DNA from 2 places in the Stenotrophomonas sp. JC08 genome. Region 1 is predicted to be linked to the other one. Evidence: predicted binding sites of a transcription regulator. Region 1 holds the regulator's gene; the other holds the start of a gene.
The links. Region 1 encodes FliA, which starts transcription of late flagellar genes. Its sites were predicted from a motif close to TAAAGTTTNNCNNNCNNNGGCCGATAA; they were not measured.
Positions count from the first base shown of each region.

Region 2: a site for FliA is predicted at 4,833-4,859, ahead of motA (flagellar motor stator protein MotA). Genes of this name have one in related genera too.

Region 1 is NZ_CP197473.1:1,563,679-1,571,481, reverse strand. It holds gene flhA (flagellar biosynthesis protein FlhA) at 1-1,861, shown strand, start outside; gene ACSBPQ_RS07165 (AAA family ATPase) at 2,010-3,698, shown strand; gene ACSBPQ_RS07160 (MinD/ParA family ATP-binding protein) at 3,685-4,569, shown strand; gene ACSBPQ_RS07155 (RNA polymerase sigma factor FliA) at 4,566-5,312, shown strand; gene cheY (chemotaxis response regulator CheY) at 5,326-5,718, shown strand; gene ACSBPQ_RS07145 (protein phosphatase CheZ) at 5,718-6,341, shown strand; gene ACSBPQ_RS07140 (chemotaxis protein CheA) at 6,346-7,803, shown strand, end outside.
Region 2 is NZ_CP197473.1:297,710-305,512, forward strand. It holds gene ACSBPQ_RS01245 (Na+/H+ antiporter) at 1-1,042, shown strand, start outside; gene ACSBPQ_RS01250 (DUF3297 family protein) at 1,127-1,369, opposite strand; gene ACSBPQ_RS01255 (DUF6630 family protein) at 1,500-2,042, shown strand; gene ACSBPQ_RS01260 (DUF4031 domain-containing protein) at 2,163-2,438, opposite strand; gene ACSBPQ_RS01265 (hypothetical protein) at 2,453-2,950, opposite strand; gene motB (flagellar motor protein MotB) at 2,991-3,938, opposite strand; gene motA (flagellar motor stator protein MotA) at 3,949-4,803, opposite strand; gene msrB (peptide-methionine (R)-S-oxide reductase MsrB) at 5,000-5,467, opposite strand; gene ACSBPQ_RS01285 (classical arabinogalactan protein 4) at 5,590-5,979, shown strand; gene ACSBPQ_RS01290 (winged helix-turn-helix transcriptional regulator) at 6,038-6,517, opposite strand; gene ACSBPQ_RS01295 (D-amino acid dehydrogenase) at 6,666-7,803, shown strand, end outside.

The DNA.
Region 1 (7,803 bases):
CATGCTGCGGCTGGCGCTGAACGTGGCCTCCACCCGCGTGATCCTGCTCAACGGCCAGGACGGACAGGACGCCGCCGGCAAGGTGATCGCCTCGTTCGGCGAATTCGTGATCGGTGGCAACTACGCGGTCGGTATCGTCGTGTTCGCGATCCTGACCATCATCAATTTCGTGGTCATCACCAAGGGCGCCGGACGCGTGTCCGAAGTGGCCGCGCGCTTCACCCTCGACGCGATGCCCGGCAAGCAGATGGCGATCGACGCCGACCTCAACGCCGGTTTGCTGACGCGCGAGGAGGCCAAGCTGCGCCGCGAGGAAGTGCGCGAGGAAGCCGACTTCTACGGCGCGATGGACGGTGCCAACAAGTTCATCCGCGGCGACGCGATCGCCGGCATCCTGATCCTGTTCATCAACCTGATCGGCGGCCTGGCCGTCGGCGTCCTGCAGCACGGCATGCCATTCGGCGACGCGGCAGCCACCTACACCCTGCTGTCGATCGGTGACGGTCTGGTGGCGCAGCTGCCGGCGCTGCTGGTGTCCAGTGCGGTCGCACTGCTGGTTACCCGCGCCTCGCGCCGGCAGGACATGAGCCAGGCGATGATGGGCCAGGTGTTCGGCCAGTACCGCGCGTTGGCCATCGCCGCCGGCATCATCGGTCTGGTCGGGCTGGTACCGGGCATGCCCAACGTCGCTTTCCTGACGCTGGCCGCGATTCTGGCGTTCCTGGCCTGGAAATTGTGGAAGCGCGACAGCGCCGCCGCGGCGAGTGCGCAGCCAGCGGCCGCCGCTCCGGGCGATATTCCGGGGCTGCCGTCCTCCGCGCCGGCGGCCACCGCCGAACTGAGCTGGGACGAGCTGCGCCCGATCGACCCGCTGGGTCTGGAGGTCGGCTATCGGCTGATCCCGCTGGTGGACAAGAACCAGGGGGGCGAACTGATGGCGCGCATCAAGGGCGTGCGCCGCAAGCTCACCCAGGATGTCGGCTTCCTCATTCCCTCGGTACATATCCGCGACAACCTGGAACTGCCGCCCAGCGGCTACCGCCTGCTGGTCCACGGCGTGCCGGTGGCCAGTGCCGAGATCCACCCCGACCGCGAACTGGCGCTGGATCCGGGCAGCGCGCTGGGCCAGCTCGACGGCATCGCCGGCAAGGACCCCGCATTCGGTCTGGATGCCACCTGGATCCAGCCGCACCAGCGCGCCCATGCCGAATCGCTGGGCTACACCGTGGTCGATCCGGCCACCGTGGTCGCCACCCACCTGTCGCACCTGATCCGCGAACACGCGCCGGAGCTGCTCGGCCACGAGGAAGTCCAGCAGCTGCTGGCGACGCTGGCCAAGAGCGCGCCCAAGCTGGTGGAAGACCTCACTCCGAAGGCGCTGCCGATCTCCGTCGTCGCGCGCGTGCTGCAGAACCTGCTCACCGAACGCATCCCGGTGCGCCAGCTGCGCAAGATCGCCGAGGCACTGGTGGAGAACGCCGCGCAGACCCAGGACCCGGCCGCGCTCACCGCCGCGGTACGCAACGCATTGGGCCGTTTCATCGTGCAGGAGATCGCCGGGATGGCGCCGGAGCTTCCGGTGTTCACCCTCAATCCGCAATTGGAACGGGTCTTGCAAGAATCCACACAAGGCAATGGTGCCGCACTGGAACCCGGTCTCGCCGAACGCCTCCACCAGAGTCTTGCCGAATGTGTCGGCAAGCAGGAGGCACGCAACGAGCCGGCGGTGGTGCTGGTACCGGGCCCGGTCCGCGCCGCACTCGCCCGGATGGTCCGCCACAGCGTCCCCGCGCTGTCGGTACTGGCCTACAGCGAAGTGCCGGAGGACAAGCGCCTGAAGCTGGTCGGCACGATCAGCTGAAGCACTGGAACCCGGCACCGGTGACGTAAACCGGACGCCTGAAAAAACCGCAGCAACGAAGGACGCAGGAGCTACCACCGCCATGTTCAACAGCAACAGCCACCCATCGCCTTCGTCGCAACCGCATTCAAATTCCCGGTACCACAGCATGAAAATCAAACGTTTCGTCGCCGCCGACATGCGCACCGCCATGAACCTGGTCCGCAAGGAACACGGTCCGGACGCGGTGATCCTGTCCAACCGGCGGATCGAGGAAGGTGTCGAGATCGTGGCGGCGGCCAACTACGACGAAGCCGCTGTGCAACGCGCCCTGGAAGCCAGCCGCCCGGCCCCGGCGAAGCCGGCCAAGCCACGCAGCGCCGCCGAAGCGATCATGGCCGCCGTCACCCGGCGCAAGACTGCCGAGCCGGAAGCCGTCATTCCCACCGCTTCCGCCGTGGCCGCGCTGGCCCGCTCGGCGGTGGGCGCCACCGGCCGTTCCCTGGACAGCAGCGCCGACCTGCTGCCGCGGCACAGCCGCTTTGCCGCAATGCTGCAGCCGCAGCCGCCATCGCCACCACAGCCGCGCGCCGATACCCCAGCGGCAGCGCAACAGACCTTCGCCACCCTGCCTCCTGCCGACGATGCGCCGGTGGTGCCGGCCTTCCTCGCCCCCGGTACTGCCCGCCCGGCGGCGGCACTCGCCGAGATTCCGGCACCACCGCCGGCAACCGCGACGGCGGGCGTGGGCACCCGCGCCAATTTCATGATCGACGACACCCCGGCAGACATTGCGTCGATCACCCGGGACGCAATGCCGACGCCGCCGCCGGCGCCGACGTTGCCGCCACTGCCGGTCGCCGCAGAACCGCAGCCGGCAGTCGCCGCAGTCGCGGCCACCGAACCGGCGCCGGTGCCGTCGCTGGTCGCCGTCGACAGCACGCCACGCGATGACACCCAGATGCTGGAGCTGCGCCGCGAAGTGGCCGACATGCGCCAGCTGATCGAGCGCGAGATGAGCCGTTTCACCGATGAGCGCCTGCGCGGCAGCGCGGTGCGTGCCAACGCGCTGGATCTGATGGAGGAATACGGCTTCGACGCCGGCCTGGCGCGTGATGTGGTGATGCAGATTCCGCTGGGCACTGATCCGGCCCGTGCCCGTGGGCTGATGCTGGGGCTGATCTCGCGCAAGCTGCCGATCGCCCCGATCGATCCGATCGAGACCGGCGGCGTCATCGCCCTGGTCGGCCCCACCGGCGCCGGCAAGACCACCACCATCGCCAAGCTGGCCTCGCGTTTCGCCGAAGCCCATGCCGCCCGCGACGTGGCGCTGGTCACCACCGACACCCAGCGCATCGGCGCCCGCGAGCAGCTGTACGGTTTCGGCCGCCAGCTCGGCATTGCCGTGCACGAGGCCAACAGCGGCACCAACCTCAACCAGCTGCTGGAACGGCTGGCCGACTACAAGCTGGTGCTGATCGACACCGCCGGGCTGGGCCAGCGCGACCGTGCCCTCGCCGCGCAGCTGCAGTGGCTGCGTGCCGCCGGCCAGATCCGCACCCTGCTGGTGCTTCCGGCCAACACCAGCTTCCAGGACATGGATGAAGTGGTGCGCCGCTTCGGTGCCGCCAATCCGCAGGGGCTGGTGCTGACCAAGCTCGATGAGACCGGCCGCTTCGGTTCGGCACTGTCGGTGGCGGTCGATCACAGCCTGCCGATCACCTGGGTGACGGACGGCCAGGACGTTCCGGAGGACCTGCACCGCGCCTCTGCGGCCAATCTCGTACTTCGCCTTGAAGATTTGCGCCGCGCGGCCGATATGCCCTGCAACATGGAGTTCAACAATGCCGTCGCGTGAGTACGCCCAACTGACCAACACCTTCCCGCTGTCGGCCACCCGCCGCCAGCCGGCCGGCCCGGTGCGCACCATCGCGGTCACCGGTGGCAAGGGCGGCGTCGGCAAGACCAACATCTCGGCCAACATGGCCGTGGCGCTGGCCGGGATGGGCAAGCGCACGCTGCTGCTGGACGCCGATCTGGGCCTGGCCAACATCGACGTGATCCTCGGCCTCAAGCCCACGCACACCCTGGCCGACCTGGTCGCCGGGCGCTGCACGCTGGAGGAGCTGATCCTGGAAGGCCCGAACGGGGTGCTGGTGGTGCCGGCCGCGTCCGGTCGCCGGCACATGGCCGAACTGCAGCCGGCCGAACACGTCGGCCTGGTCAACGTGTTCTCCGAGCTGGAACGCGACCTGGACGTGATGATCATCGACACCGCCGCCGGCATCACCGACAGCGTGCTGACCTTCTGCCAGGCCGCGCAGGACACCGTGGTGGTGGTCTGCGACGAACCGGCCTCGATCACCGACGCCTACGCGCTGATCAAGGTGCTCTCGCGCGAACGTGGCGTGGACCGCGTGCAGGTGGTGGCCAACATGGCGCGCGATGCCAACGAAGGCCGCGTGCTGTACGAGAAGCTGGTGCGCGTGTGCGACAAGTTCCTCGCCGACGTGTCGCTGAACTACCTGGGCTGCGTGCCACAGGACGACTGGCTGCGGCTGTCGGTCCAGCGCCAGCAGCCGGTGATGAAGGCCTACCCGTCCTCGCCGGCCGCGCTGGCGATCCAGGAGATCGCCCGTCGCACCGCCCGCTGGGAAGCACCGACCGAGGCCCGTGGCGGCGTGGAGTTCTTCCTGGAGCGCATCATCCAGCGCGGGGTGCCTGCATGAACGCCGCCGCCCAGTACCGCGAAGTGCAGCGTGCCAGCAGCAACGACTGCATCACCCGGCATGCCGACCTGGTGCGCCGCATCGCCCATCACCTGGCCGCGCGCCTGCCGGCCAGCGTCGAGGTCGACGACCTGATCCAGGCCGGCATGATGGGCCTGCTGGAAGCCTCGCGCAGCTATGACGCCGATCAGGGCGCCTCGTTCGAGACCTACGCCTCGATCCGCATCCGCGGCTCGATGATCGACGAGATCCGCCGCGGCGACTGGGTGCCACGCTCGGTGCACCGCCGCGCCCGTGAAGCCGCCAACACCATCCGCCGCATCGAGCAGGCCAGTGGCCGCGCCGCCAGCGCCACCGAAGTGGCCGAAGCGATGGAGCTGCCGCTGGACGAATACATGCGGCTGGTCGAGGACGCCTCGCGCGGCCAGGTACTGAGCCTGGAGTCGCGCATCGAGGACCAGGGCGAACTGGATACCCCGACCACCGGCGGCCCGACCCCGCTGCAGGTGCTTGAACGCAGCCAGTTCGGCGCCGAGCTGGGCAAGGCCATCGCCCAGCTGCCCGAACGCGAACAGCTGGTGCTGTCGCTGTACTACGAGCAGGAATTGAACCTGAAGGAAATTGGCGCAGTGCTGGGCGTGAGCGAGTCGCGGGTCTGCCAGATCCACGGCCAGGCGGCGCTGCGCCTGCGCAGCCGGTTGAAAACATTCGAGGCGGCCGATGCCGGCCTCGAGGAATCATGAAGAGGAAAGCCCTTTGAACAAGAACATGCGCATCCTGATCGTCGACGACTTCTCGACCATGCGCCGCATCGTCAAGAACCTGCTCGGCGACCTGGGCTTCACCAATACCGCCGAGGCCGAGGACGGGCATGCCGCGCTGTCGCTGCTGCAGAGCCAGCCGTTCGATTTCATCGTCACCGACTGGAACATGCCGGTGATGACCGGCATCGAGCTGCTCAGGGCGGTGCGCGCCGATCCCAAGCTCAAGACCCTGCCGGTGCTGATGGTGACCGCCGAGGCCAAGCGCGAGCAGATCATCGAAGCCGCACAGGCCGGCGTGAACGGCTACATCATCAAGCCGTTCACCGCGCAGACGCTGGAAGAGAAGCTCGGCAAGATCTTTGAACGCCTGGCGGCGAGCGCCTGATGGTCACGCCCCCCGATACCGCAGGCGACCGCAATGCGCTGATCCAGCATCTGCAGGAGGCGCTGGGCGCGCTGGAAAGCGGCGACGAGGCCGGCTGGCGCCAGGAAATCGACGCGCTGGCCGCGCTGCGCACGCAGCCGATGATGGCCGGACTGGGCCGGCTGGCACGCGAGCTCGGCCAGGCGCTGGGCGACCTGCCCACCGTGCCCAGCGATGCCGGCGAGCTGGATGATGCCTGCGCGCGCCTGGACCACGTCGTGGAGATGACCGAGAAGGCCACCCACCGCACGCTGGACCTGGCCGAACAGTGCCGCGAGCTGGTCACCGGCCTGCGCGAAAGCCGCCTGCCGGCAGTCGAGCACGAACAGGCGCTGGAGCAGATCCGCCGCAACCTCACCGAGATCGCCCTGACCCAGAGCTACCAGGACCTTACCGGCCAGATCATCCGCCGCGTGGTCAGCATCGTCCGTCGCGTACACGAGGGCTTCGGCGCGCTGGGACTGCCGCAGCCGGAAGAAGAAGCACCGGGCAACACACTGGCCGGCCCTGCCGTGGGCGGACTGGACCGTCACGCCGTTTCCCAGCACGACGCCGACGATCTGCTTTCCGATTTGGGGCTGTAAGCGCATGAGTGCCTTTGCCGACGACATCGCCGCCGACTTCATCCTTGAAGCCCAGGAAATCCTCGACCGCCTCGGCGAACAGCTGGTCACGCTGGAGCAGGCGCCACAGGACGCCGAGCAGCTCAACCTGGTGTTCCGCGGTTTCCATACGCTCAAGGGCGGCGCCGGCTTCCTGTCGATCACACCGATGGTCGAGCTGTGCCATGTCGCCGAAGAAACACTGGGGCTGGCGCGCTCGGGCAAGGCCGAGTTGCTGGCCCACCATTTCGACGCCGCCCAGCAATCACTGGACTGGCTGCAGTCCATGCTCGACGCCGTGGCCGCCGGCACCGAGCCGGTGCACGCCCCGGCCAGCCTGATCGCCCAGTTCGATATCGGTGCTGCACCCGCCCCAGCTCCGGTCAAGGCCGTGGCAACGGTCGCCGCCGGGAACGACAGCGACCTGATCAGCGAGGACGAATTCGAGGCCCTGCTTGATGCGCTGCACGGCAGCACCGCACCCGGTGCCACGCTGGCGGCGAAGGCCGATGAAGAGCTGATCAGCGAAGACGAGTTCGAAGCCCTGCTCGACCAGCTGCACGGGGGTGCCGCGCCCGGTGCGCAACCGCTGGCCACCGTCACTGCCCCGGCTCCCCCGCCGCGACCGGTCCCGGTCCCTGCCCCGGCGCCGAAACCCACCGCGCCGCCCAAGTCAGCCGCCAAAGCGGTGGAACCGGAGCAGACGGTGCGCGTGGACACCAAGCGGCTGGATGCCATCGTCAACCTGATCGGCGAACTGGTGCTGTCCCGCAACCGCCTCAAGACGCTGCGCACGCGGTTGAAGGACGAGGAGCTGGACCGCGCCGTTTCCACCCTGGATATCGCCACCGCGCGGTTGCAATCGGCGGTCATGCGTACCCGCATGCAGCCGGTCGGCAAAGTGTTCTCGCGCTTTCCCAAGGTCGCCCGCGACGTCGCCCGCGCGATGGACAAGGAAGTCGATCTGGAACTGGTCGGCGCCGACACCGAGCTGGATCGCAACCTGGTCGAGGCGCTGGCCGACCCGCTGGTGCATCTGGTGCGCAACGCCATCGACCACGGTGTGGAAGCCCCCGACCTGCGCGAAGCGCAAGGCAAGCCGCGCATGGGCCACGTCCGCCTGTCCGCCCAGCAGGAAGGCGACTACGTCTCCATCGAGATCCAGGACGATGGCGCCGGCATCGACCCCGAACGCCTGCGCGCCAAGGCCCGCGAGAAGGGGCTGATCGACCCGGAAGCCGCCGCACGCCTGAGCAGCGAGGAATGCCTGCACCTGGTGTTCCTACCGGGATTTTCGACCAAACAGCAGGTCACCGACATCTCCGGTCGCGGCGTCGGCATGGACGTTGTGCAGTCGCGCATCCGCGAGCTCAGCGGCCAGATCCAGATCCAGTCCGAACTCGGCCGTGGCAGCCGCTTCCTGATCCGCGTGCCGCTGACCCTG
Region 2 (7,803 bases), 1.3 Mb from region 1:
GTCCACATTCCAGCGGTGGCTGTGGCGCAGCTTCGGCGAGGAACCGGGTACGGCCTTGCTGGTCAACCTGCTGATCCCGTTCGCCGCCTATCTGCTGGCCGAGGAATTCAACGCCTCGGGCATCCTCGCGGCGGTGGCGGCGGGCATCACCATGAGCTATGTCGAGCTGAGCGGTCGCATCACCGGCAGCATGCGTGTGCAGCGTGCGGCGGTGTGGAACACGGTGCAGTTCAGCTTCAACGGCATCATCTTCGTGCTGCTGGGCGAACAGCTGCCGGGCATCGTCGAGCGCGCGGTGGACAGCATGCAGCGCAGCGGCCATCACCATCCGTGGTGGCTGCTGGTATATGTGCTGGCGATCAACGCCACGCTGGTGGTATTGCGGCTGGCGTGGGTGTGGCTGTCGCTGCGCTGGAACCTGCTCAAGGCCCGCTGGCGCGGCGAGCAGGGTCCACGCATGCCGACACGCGTGGTGCTGGCGATGTCGGTGGCCGGCGTGCGCGGTGCCATCACCCTGGCCGGCGTGCTGACGCTGCCACTGATGGTGCCGGGGGGGGATGCGTTTCCGGCTCGTGATCTGGTGATCTTCCTGGCCGCGGCGGTGATCCTGGTATCGCTGGTCAGCGCCAGCCTGATGCTGCCACGCCTGCTGCGGGGGCTGGAGCTGCCGCGCGATGACAGCGGCCGGCGCGAGGAGGAGCTGGCACGCAAGCTGTCGTCCAAGAGCGCGCTGGCGGCGGTGGAAAAGGCACGCCAGCAACTGGTGGAAGGCCAGCCGGTGACCAGTGTGCAGCTCTACAACGATGCCGCGGCGCGGGTGAGCCTGCTGTACCGGCGCAATCTGGAAAAGGGCCAGGGGCCGGATGGCGACCCGGAAAAATTCAGGCGCATGGAGCAGGTCTATCGCAGCCTGCGCGCGGCCGGGCTCAGTGCCGAGCGCGAGGAACTGTTCCGGCTAACCCGGCGCGGGCAGATCTCCGACGAGCTCGCGCGCAAGCTGATCCGCAATCTGGACCTGCTGGAAAGCCGGCAGCGCGATTAAAGCAGGCGCGAGTGAAGCGCAACGGGCAACGGGCAACCGCAGAAGCAGGCGCTGCTTCCACGTGTTTCCCGTTGCTCCCATCCGTCACTTGCTTTCGAGGAAATACGGTTCCACCGTGCCGTTGATCTTCAGCGTCATCGGATTGCCACGACGGTCGCGGGCCTTGCCGGCCTGCACGCGGATCCAGCCTTCGCTGACCGAGTATTCCTCCACGTCATCGCGCTCGATGCCGTTGAAACGTACGCCGACACCGCGCTGCAGCGCTTCGGCATTGTGGAACGGACTGTGCGGGTTGACCGCCAGATGATCGGGAGGGGTATCGCTCATATCGGTATTTCACTGAAGGCCACCGTGGCCCTCTTCGGGGCGCAAGGATAACCGCTGTGACGGCGCCAGGCTTTCGCTGTCACGCCGCGGGCGGCAGAATGCGCGCCAGACCTGTAGTGGAAGCCGACCCATGCCTGACAACAGCGCCGATTACGAAGATTCCGATGAGCTGCACCCGGACTTCGGCGAAGACGACCATCCGGCGCGGGTCTGGAACCTGCTGTGGCTGATCAATCCCGGCGACGAGGACGCGGCACTGCAGCAGTTCGATGCCTGGCGCGAAGCCCGCGCCGGTGCCGAAGAGGACGGCAGCGACGAGCAGTGGCTGTGGGACCTGAAGGACGCCATCGACTGGCGCTCGGGCTTCTACGTGGACTGGAAGGACACCGACTCCTTCGTCGCGGCGATGGAGGAGCTGGCCACGCGCTGGAACCTGCGCATCGACTGGGGCGGCGATCTGGATGACGAGGAGTTCACCGACGGGCTGGATGTGCCGGCGCTGATGGGCATCGCCTACGACAAGCTGCGCGAGCACGGCTATTCGCTGTGGAACTGGAGCACCGATGGCGATGCCTACGCCGGCTGGATCGCGCTCAGCCGTGATGACGAGGCGATGCTGGCGCTGTGCTCGCTGCTGGGGGTGGAAGTACGGCCGGGCAGCGACCCGTTCTAAACGAATTCTGCAGGAGCGGCGTCAGCCGCGACCCCGTGCTCCAGCGGATCATCGGCACGCCGATTGCTTCCCTGATCTCGGCTTTCGCGGCATCAGCCGCTTCTGCAATCCGCCGGCGGGTCAGGGCTGGTACTGCGCCCGCGCGTTGGCAATGACCTGGCGCAGCAGGGCGCGGTCGGTATGCCGAGAAATCGCCTTTGCGCCCAACGCGACGGCCTGGGCATGCAGGGAGGCCGGTACGTCGTAATGCGCGCCGCTGGGACGGTTCTGGAACGCCCGTCGCGGGATCCCGAGCCGCTGCGCCAGCGCATGCAGCTCGGGCAGGGTGTCGGCCATCAGATGCGCCCAGCGCTCGCCGCGCCACGGGTGGACCGCATCGTCGATATAGACCGTCACGAGCGTGCCGTGGCTCAGGCCTTGGGCGCGGTGTCGCTGCTGGCGTCGGCGGCCGGCACTTCCGTTTCCGCAGCGGTTGCGGTGTCGTCAGCGGCGGTTGCGTCCGCGTCCTCGGCGGCGGTTTCCGCGTCGTCGCCCTCGAACTCGGCGACCAGGGCGGCCAGATACTCGTCGGCGGTCTTGCCCTCTTCGGCGGCCAGGTCGTCGATCATCTGCTGCAGGGCTTGGGAGTATTCCAGGGTGACCTTGCGGCCTTCCTTCTCCTGCACGTTGGCCAGGTGCTTGAGCATGGCCAGCATCGGCACCGGGTTGTCGGCGTTGCCCATGGTCTGGCCGCCGATGGCCAGCAGCCACTCGTTGCCCTGCAGGCCGATGGCGGCCACCACCTGGCCTTCTTCATTGACCAGCACGGCGTGGTTCTGCACCGGCTGCTGGGCGTTCAGGCGGGCGAACGGACGGCGCGGGGCCTGCTTCTTGCGCTTGTCGCGCTTGGCTTTGGAAAGCTTGGACATGGGCTTCGGAATAGAAGGAAAACGGGGCCCATTGTAGGCCTCAGTCGGCAACCGTGACCGGGTCGCCGCCACTCGCGGCCGCTGCGGCGGGGGCTGCCGGGGCCGGCAGTGGCAGGGTGCCGGTTTCGTTCAGGGCCGCGGCTTCGGCCTCGCTGGTCATCACCACGATGCTGATGCGGCGGTTGATCGGGTTCTGCGGGTTGGCCTTGTCGAACAGCACCGAGGAGGACAGCCCGACCACGCGCGCGACCTTGGCCTCGTCCATGCCCGCTTCCAGCAGCGTACGCCGCGCCGCATTGGCGCGGTCGGCGCTCAGCTCCCAGTTGCTGTAGCCCAACCGGGTGGAATAGGCGGTGGTGTCGGTGTGGCCGGTCAGGCTGATGCGGTTGGGCACCTGGCTGATGAAGTGCGACAGTTCCTGCAGGATCGCCTGCGTGTACGGCATCAGCCGTGCGCTGCCGAGGTCGAACATCGGCCGGTTCTGCTGGTCCACGATCTGGATGCGCAGGCCTTCGGGAGTGATGTCCAGCAGCAGCTGGTCCTTGAACGGCTCCAGCGCCTGGCTCTGGCTGATGGCTTCCTGCAGTTCCTGCTTCAACGCTTCCAGCCGCTGTTTCTCGCGCTTGCGTTCCTGTACCGGGGTCGGCACGGCTTCCTGCTGGTTCTGGAACGGGTCGTTGCTGTTGCCGCGCGATACATCGGTGGCGCCGCCGAGCTTGATCATCGAGGTGCTGGCGCCGCCCGGACCGGCCATGCCCGGTGCCGGCGTGGCGCTGCTGCCGGACAGCGGGCTGGGATTGCGGAAGTATTCGGAAATGGCCGCGCGCTCGGGTTTGCTGGTGGCGGCCATCAGCCACAGCACCAGGAAGAAGGCCATCATCGCGGTGACGAAGTCGGCGTAGGCCACCTTCCACGCACCGCCGTGGTGGCCGGCGCGTTTGACCTTCCTGACCCGGCGGATCACCACCGTGGGTTTGCTTTCGCTCATCGCGCGCGCCTTACTTGACCGACTTCAGGTGCTGCTCGAACTCGCTGAAGCCCGGGCGCAGCGCCGAGGGCACCGTCTTGCGGGCGAACTCCAGCGCGATCTTCGGGTTGTGGCCGCGCAGGCAGGACAGCAGCGCGGTCTTGACCGATTCGTAGATGCGCGCGTCCTGCTCGGCGCGCGCTTCCACCGCTGCCGCCAGCGGGCCGACGAAACCGTAGCCGAGCAGGATGCCGAGGAAGGTGCCCACCAGCGCGCCGGCGACGTGGCCGCCGACTTCCTGGATGTCGCCGCCGATCGAACCCATGGTGATGACGATGCCCAGCACCGCGGCAACGATGCCGAAACCGGGCAGGCCGTCGGCGACCTTGTTCAGCACGTGCGCCGGTGCCAGCACTTCCTCGTGGTGCTTCTCCAGCTCCAGTTCCAGCAGCGCTTCCAGCTCGTGCGGCTCGATGTTGGAGCCGATCATCAGCCGCAGGCAGTCGGTGATGAAGTCCATCAGGTGCTGATCGGCCTGGATCTTCGGGTAGCTGGCGAACACCGGGCTGTCGGCCGGATTCTCCACATGCTCCTCCAGCGCCATGAAACCTTCCTTGCGCGCCTTGTTGAGCAGCTCGTAGAGCAGGCTCAGCACGTCCAGATAGTCCTGGCGCCGGTACTGCGGGCCCTTGAACGTGCCCACGACCGCGGCCAGGGTCTGTTTGACCAGCTTGAGCGGCGTGCCGACCAGGAACGCGCCCAGCGCCGCGCCGCCGATGATCACCAGCTCATAGGGCTGCCACAGCGCCCCCAGGCGCCCGTGCGCCCCGACATAACCGCCGAGCACGGCAACGATGACAACCAGCAGGCCGACGAGAATGAGCATGGGAGCAGACGCGGGAAGGGGATGTCCCGTTGTCGGCCGCCCGCGTGGAATCTGTAGCCGCAGCGCACGCCGGCGAAACCGGCAGCCCCCGGATCGGGGATCTGCCGGCAATTGCCTTGAGGTCGGCGGCTTGCCCGGCGCCTGCCCGCTGCCGTCCCGCGGTGCTGGACCCTGGCCCGGCCAGGACGCCTCCCGGCTATGCCGCCGGCTGCGCCTCGGCGCCGCCACGCTGCAGCGGATCCGGGTAGGGCTGGCCGTTCTCCACGAAATCCAGCGACACCGAGTTCAGGCAATGCCGGTCGAAGGTCGGCGGCGGGCCGTCGGGAAAGACGTGGCCCAGATGGCTGTCGCAGCGGGCGCAGACGACCTCGGTGCGCACCATGCCGTGGCTGGTGTCGCGGATCCCGCGCACATGCGCCGGATCGAACGGGGCGAAGAAGCTGGGCCAGCCGGTACCGGAGTCGAACTTGGTACTGGAGCGGTACAGCGGCAGCCCGCACAGCCGGCAGCAGTAGACGCCCTCGCGCTTGTTGTCGAGGAACACGCCGCAGAACGGTACCTCGGTGCCGTGCTGCAACAGCACGCGTGCCTCGTCCGCCCCCAGGCCGGCGATGAGGTTGGCGCGCTGCAGCGCATCGGGAGGCGTGAGGTCGAAGGCGGACATGGGCGATCTCCGGTGAACGGATGCCCATGGTAGGCCGCCGCGGAAGTGCGACCAACCGGTGGTGTTCATGTCGTTGTTGGCCGGGTGCAGGCATGCTGGCGGTGTCATCGCTGGAGATCGCCATGAAACGGATGTTGCCCGCCATCCTGCTGCCGGCACTGCTGGTGCTGTTGTCACCGACGACGGCACAGGCGCAGCTCAAGCCTGCGGCCGCGCCTACCGCGACCCGCGCGGTGCGCTTGCCGCCACCTTCCCGCTCCCATGCCGATGACAACAGCCAGGCGGCGGCCAATGCGCGGCTGCAGGAGCGCCTGCGGCAACCGGCACTGCACAGCGAGCCGGCTGCCAGGCCCAAGCCGCTGTCAAAGCCGCAGGCCCGCCCGGTGTATGACGGCAAGGGGCGGGCGCTGCAGGGCATGCAGCAGGCTGGTCCGGACCGGGTGCTGGATACCCGCACCGGGCGCTACCACCGCACCGTACCCAGCGGAGATGGCCAGCGCATCGTCGATTGAATGCGCGGCGTGGCTGGTGTGCGCAGGCAGGCGCACGGACTTCCGGCGTCTGCCGCGTCTATTCGCCGATCGGCAGGCTCAGGGTCTCCTTGACCTCTTCCATCACGATGTAGCTCTTGGATTCACGCACATGCGGCAGGGTCAGCAGGGTGCTGCCGAGCAGCTTGCGGTAGGACGCCATCTCGTTGATGCGGGCCTTGAGCAGGTAGTCGAAATCGCCGGAGACGAGGTGGCATTCCAGCACGTTGGGCAGCTTCAGCGCGGCGCGGCGAAACTCCTCGAAGATGTCGCCGGATTTGTAGGCCAGGCTGATTTCCACGAACACCAGCAGGCCGGCCTTCACCAGTGACGGCTCCAGCCGCGCGTAGTAGCCGGTGATCACACCTTCGCGCTCCAGCCGGCGCACCCGCTCGGTGCACGGCGTGGTCGACAGGCCGACGCGTTCGCCCAGTTCGGTGAAGGAAATGCGCCCCTCCTGCTGCAGGATGCGCAGGATGTTGCGGTCGATCTTGTCCAGTTCGCGGCTGCGGGGAGGCATGGCACTCTGGTTTGCGGGATTGTTTCGAGAGATTACCCCGCAGGTGATCCATAAGACAGAAAAAACAACTGCCATGTGCCGAATATACTTCGTGGATTACAGGGTCTGCCGCGTAGATGGCAGGAAATGATCGGGTCAGGAGAGAGAGATGCGTGTTCTGGTGCTTGGCAGCGGTGTGATCGGCACGACCAGTGCCTGGTATCTGCGGCAGGCCGGCTTTGACGTCACCGTGGTGGACCGCCAGCCGGGCCCGTCACTGGAAACCAGTTTTGCCAATGCCGGCCAGCTGTCGTTCGGCTACACCTCGCCGTGGGCCGCGCCGGGCATACCGTTCAAGGCGATCAAGTGGCTGTTCGAGGAACATGCGCCGCTGGCGATCCGCCCGACCGCCGATCTCAACCAGTACCGCTGGATGCTGCAGATGCTGCGCAACTGCACCTCGGCCCGTTACGCGGTGAACAAGGCGCGCATGGTGCGCATGTCCGATTACAGCCGCGACTGCATCAACGCGCTGCGCGCTGAAACCGGCATCGATTACGAAGGCCGTCTGCTGGGCACCACCCAGTTGTTCCGCACCCAGCAGCAGCTCGATGCCGCCGCGCAGGATATCGAGGTGCTGCGCGAATACGGCGTGCCGTATGAAGTGCTGGACCGCCAGGGCATCGCCCGGGTCGAACCGGCGCTGGCCGGCAAGACCGACATGCTGGTCGGCGCGCTGCGCCTGCCTGAGGACCAGACCGGCGACTGCGAGCTGTTCACCCGCAAGCTGGCCGCGCTGGCCGCCGCCAGCGGTGTCGAATTCCGCTACGGGCACAGCATCGATGCGATCCAGCGTGATGGCGACCGCATCACCGGGGTGCGCATCAACGGCCAGCTGGAAACCGCCGACCATTACGTGCTGGCCCTGGGCAGCTACTCGACGCCGCTGCTGGCGCCGCTGGGCCTGCACCTGCCGGTGTATCCGCTGAAGGGCTATTCGCTGACGCTGCCGATCACCGACGCGGCGATGGCGCCGACCTCGACAATCCTGGACGAGAGCTACAAGATCGCCGTCACCCGTTTCCAGGACCGCATCCGCGTCGGCGGCATGGCCGAGATCGCCGGTTTCGACCTGTCGCTGGACCCGCGCCGGCGCGCCACGCTGGAGAAGGTGGTCAACGATCTGTATCCGCAAGGCGGCGACCTGTCGCGTGCCGAGTTCTGGACCGGCCTACGCCCGGCCACCCCGGACGGCACCCCGGTGATCGGCGCAACCCCGTATCGCAACCTGTTCCTCAACACCGGCC